Regions from separate parts of the Limosilactobacillus mucosae genome, predicted to be linked through region 2. Evidence: predicted binding sites of a transcription regulator. Region 2 holds the regulator's gene; the other holds the start of a gene.

Region 1 (2,402 bases), 880 kb from region 2:
AACGATCCACACAGCGGTTAATCTTCATAAAAAAACATGGGGCACAAGCTGTAGCGAACTTAGTGCTGCTTCCTTCCGGACCTGACACGATTCGTAGGCACAACCTTGCCCCATGACCTTACGGCAAATAATATCTTACACTATTTTAAAGCTAAATGCCAGTCTTCTGTTAATTCTTTTGCTGAGCTGATTTTCTGGCGGCTTTACGTGCTTTGCGAACCCGTTTAAAAAATTGTTTGAGCAGCTGCTGACACTCGTTTTCTTTGACCCCTGATCTAATCTCAACTTGATGATTGAATCTTGAATCGCTCAGCAGGTGATACAGACTCTCGACCGTGCCGGCTTTGGGATTTTTGGCTCCATAATATAAAGTACGAATTCGTGAGTTCATAATGGCACCGCTGCACATCATACACGGCTCCAGCGTTACGTACAGATCACATTCCTCCAGTCGCCAGCTCCCCAGATACTCGCAGGCTTCCATAATGGCCAGCAGTTCGGCATGATAGGCTGCATTTTGAAATCTCTCCCGCATATTATGACCGGCACCGATCACCTTGCCATGATAGACAACGATGGCCCCAATCGGTACCTCATCCATCAATTCAGCCTGTCTTGCTTCTGCCAGCGCCATTTCCATATAATCTTCCGGTTGCAAAATTTTTCTCCCTTATCAATTATTATTAATCAGTGTATAATGGTTTTTGTGATTTTTCTACCGCGTGAGTTATGAAGCAATCTTCATTAGAAAATAAAAAATTTGCCGCAGCTGTCAGCACCTCAATTCCTTATCGCTTAGCCACCACATGTTGTATTGACGTTTTGTAAGCGTACATTATATAGTATGTCAATGCTTGTAATTTCTTCATAACCCGCTATACTATAAAACATTAACTCAACGAAAAGTTAAAGGGGATTGAGATTTATGATTACTGTTTTCTCTAAAAACAACTGTATTCAATGCAAGATGACCAAAATGTTTCTAACGCAGCACCACGTTGACTTTGTTGAACACAATATTGATGAGCATCCAGAATATGTTGATCAACTGAAAGCTGACGGTTTTAAGGCAACGCCAGTAATCAAGCTGCCTGACGGTCAATCCTTTACTGGCTTCCGTCCTGACATGCTGAAGCAATTGGCTTAGTTGTCAATTATACCGCGTTATTCCCGGGGATCGTTCAATCATTTTGCACGATGCCCGCTTTTTATTGCACTGGAAAAAGGAGTTATCCATGGCACTATCAGATATCGACCTCACCAAAGTAAAATACTACGACCTCAATAATGAACTCAACATTCCTAAAGATGGTCAAATCCAACTTGATAAGGATCATGAAGCCTTAACTGATTTTATCAAAGAAAACGTTTTGCCCAACACCAAACGCTTTGCTTCATTAAAGGAACGCTATGACTGGCTGGAGGCAAACGATTATATCGAAACCGGCTTTATGCACAAGTACCGCTTTGAATTCATCGAAGAGCTCTACGACTTTTTAAAGGCCCAGGATTTTCATTTTCATTCATTTATGGCAGCCTACAAGTTTTACGCCCAGTATGCCCTACGAACCAACGACAAGGAATACTACCTGGAAAACTACATTGATCGCGTTGCCATGAACGCCTTGTTTTTGGCTGACGGCAATGAGGAGCTGGCCATGCAGCTGGCCGATGAATTGATTCACCAGCGCTATCAGCCAGCTACGCCAACCTTTTTAAATGCTGGTCGCAAACGGCGCGGCGAATTCGTATCCTGTTTTGAGATTCAGGCAACCGATGATATGAACTCAATCGGACGGACGATCAATTCTGCCCTGCAGCTTTCCAAGATCGGCGGTGGCGTTGGCATCAATCTTTCCAACCTCCGTGAAGCAGGCGCACCAATCAAAAAGATCAAAGGTGCTGCCAGTGGGGTCGTCCCAGTCATGAAGCTTTTGGAGGACTCTTTTTCCTACTCAAATCAGCTGGGTCAGCGACAGGGGGCCGGCGTAGTCTACCTAAGCGTCTTTCATCCCGATATCGTGGCCTTCTTGTCTGCTAAGAAAGAAAATGCTGATGAAAAGATCCGAATCAAAACGCTTTCGCTTGGGATTACCGTTCCCGATAAATTTTACGAGCTGGTAGAAGCCAATCAAGAGATGTATCTATTCAGTCCTTATGACGTTGAGCGCATCTATGGCGTGCCATTCTCGTACGTCGACATCACCAATGAATATGAGAACATGGTCGCTAATGACGCCATTACCAAATACAAAGTCAACGCTCGCGACTTAGAAGATGAGATCTCCAAGCTGCAGCAGGAATCCGGCTACCCATACATCGTCAATCTGGATACCGTCAACCGTGCCAATCCAATCGACGGTAAGATCGTAATGAGCAATCTTTGTTCAGAAATTGCTCAG
Region 2 (2,402 bases):
CGCATGTAGTTTTCCATTTTACGGATGGTACGGAGCTTTGCTATCGTGACACGCGCAAGTTTGGCCGCATGCGCTTGGTTAAAACCGGTGAGGAGATGCAGGTCGGCGGCTTAAAGACTATGGGACCGGAACCAACCACCAAAGACTTTAAGGTTGACTATTTTAAACGAATCTTGAAAAAGAGCCGCAGCAAAATTAAGCCGTTTTTACTAAATCAAGATCACGTTGCCGGGCTGGGTAATATTTATTGCGACGAAGTTCTTTGGCAGAGCCGCATCAATCCTGAACAGCCGGCTAATACGCTGACTGACGAGCAGATTCAGATTCTGCATGACAACATCATCAAAGAAATTGCCAAAGCGACTAAATACAAGGGAACGACCGTGCATACGTTTATGAATGCCTTTGGCGAAGCCGGCGCCTTTCAAAATCAACTGGAAGTTTATGGCCGCGGCGGCGAGAAATGCGAACGGTGCGGTCATAAACTGGTTAAGATCAAGGTAGCGCAGCGCGGCACGACTTTTTGTCCGCGTTGTCAGGCTTGGGCAGGTGATCAGAAATGACTAAGGTAATCGGTCTGACGGGCGGGATTGCAAGCGGCAAGTCAACCATCAGCAATATCTTTAAAGAAGTCGGTTGGCCGGTAATCGATGCCGATCAGGTAGCTCGTCAAGTCGTCATGCCTGGCAGTCTTGGCCTAGCGCAGATCGTAAGCCGTTTTGGCAGCCAGGTGCTTCAGCCTGATGGCACGCTTGATCGTGCAGCGCTGGGCAGCATGGTCTTTGATGATCCCCAAAACCTCAGCGATCTGGATCAAATCGAGCATCCCTTGATTATGGCTGCGATTGATAAACAGCTGGCTGGCTTTAAAAAACAAGGGCTGCCCGTGGTGGTTTTAGATGTGCCATTGCTGTTTGAAACCGGGATGGATCAGGAATGTGATCTGACCGTTTTGGCAGTCGTTGATCGCAAAACGCAGCTTGAGCGGTTGATGAAACGAGATCATTGCAGTAAAGCCGCTGCTTTGAAAAGAATCAATGCTCAGATGCCTTTGGAAGAAAAAATGCGGCGTGCCGATGTGACGATCGACAATAACGGTTCACTTGCACAAACGCGACTTCAAGTGGCAAAACTGGTTGAACGAGTAAGTCAGCAAAAATGATCGCAAGTGTGATAAGATAAATGCATAACCTATTGACAGGAGGAATTCGGTATGCAATGTCCACACTGCCATCATAACGGATCACGCGTGGTTGACAGTCGTCCCAGTGAAGATGGTACCTGTATTCGTCGCCGCCGCGAATGTGCAACCTGTGGCTTTCGCTTTACTACTTTTGAGCGCTATGAGGAAACGCCGCTGTTGGTAATCAAAAAAGATGGCACGCGGCAGGAATTCAATCGCCAAAAAGTCTTAAACGGGTTGGTCCGCTCGGCTGAAAAGCGTCCCGTCAGCATGGAAAAACTTACCAGCATCGCCAATGATGTTGAAAGACGCGTCCGCTCACGTGGAGAAAATGAGGTTTCCAGTCAAGTGATCGGCGAATACGTTATGAATGCGCTCAAAGACGTTGATGAGATCTCCTACATTCGCTTTGCCAGCGTCTATCGGCAGTTTAAAGACGTCGACGCATTTATGAATGAGCTGGAGGCCATGATCAACCAGAATCATCAAAAGCATCAAGACTGATTAAGGAGGAGTCGTTATGGCTGAAGTGCAAGGGCGCTTGACGCCGCAAACCGGCTTTATCGTGGCCACTGCGTCAGACTTTGTACGGTTTGACCAAGCGACTTTTATTGATTTTTACCAACCATTGCTAAGTCCCACCGCGCTGGGGCTTTTTTATGCTTTGCAAAGTCAGCTGGTCCCCGAACCAATGCTGGCCAAGCGCCAGGCTCACAGCATCATGCTGGATCGCTTGAATCTGGGAGTTGCTCAATTTGCTGAGGCCCGTAATAGTTTAGAGGGCGTTGAAATGCTGCAGACCTTTTATCAGCAAGATGAGATCGGCGGCGTCTATGTCTATGTTCTGCAGCCCACAATGACGCCTGAAGAATTTATTAATGATGACCTTTTAAGCGTTCGGCTGCTCCAACAGATTGGCGAGCAGCGGTTTGACGAACTGGTCGCCCGCTCAAGACGCTATCAGTTCGATACCAGCCGTATGCATAATCTGACCCATGACTACTTTGAGGTTTTTCGACCGGATCGTGCGGCCTGGGATGCTGAACGGCCAATTTTAAATAATGCCAGAGCGACGGCGGTTCCTAAAAGCCAGGCAATCCAAAAACTACCGTCTAACAGCTTTGACTTTAACTTTCTGCTTGATCAGCTGAGAAATCGCGGCATTGATCTGCAAAGCGTTAAAGAGCAGCGAAAACTGATCATCTCAGAAAGCGTCCTG

Evidence for each region. Region 2 encodes NrdR, which represses ribonucleotide reductase genes. Its sites were predicted from a motif close to ACACNATATATNGTGT; they were not measured.
Region 1: a site for NrdR is predicted at 800-815, ahead of nrdH (glutaredoxin-like protein NrdH). Genes of this name have one in related genera too.

What each region holds. Positions count from the first base shown of each region.
Region 1 is NZ_CP058954.1:284,924-287,325, reverse strand. It holds RNA gene ffs (signal recognition particle sRNA small type) at 26-122, opposite strand; gene tadA (tRNA adenosine(34) deaminase TadA) at 170-658, opposite strand; gene nrdH (glutaredoxin-like protein NrdH) at 926-1,147, shown strand; gene nrdE (class 1b ribonucleoside-diphosphate reductase subunit alpha) at 1,236-2,402, shown strand, end outside.
Region 2 is NZ_CP058954.1:1,451,994-1,454,395, reverse strand. It holds gene mutM (DNA-formamidopyrimidine glycosylase) at 1-563, shown strand, start outside; gene coaE (dephospho-CoA kinase) at 560-1,162, shown strand; gene nrdR (transcriptional regulator NrdR) at 1,214-1,687, shown strand; gene H0G69_RS07185 (DnaD domain protein) at 1,704-2,402, shown strand, end outside.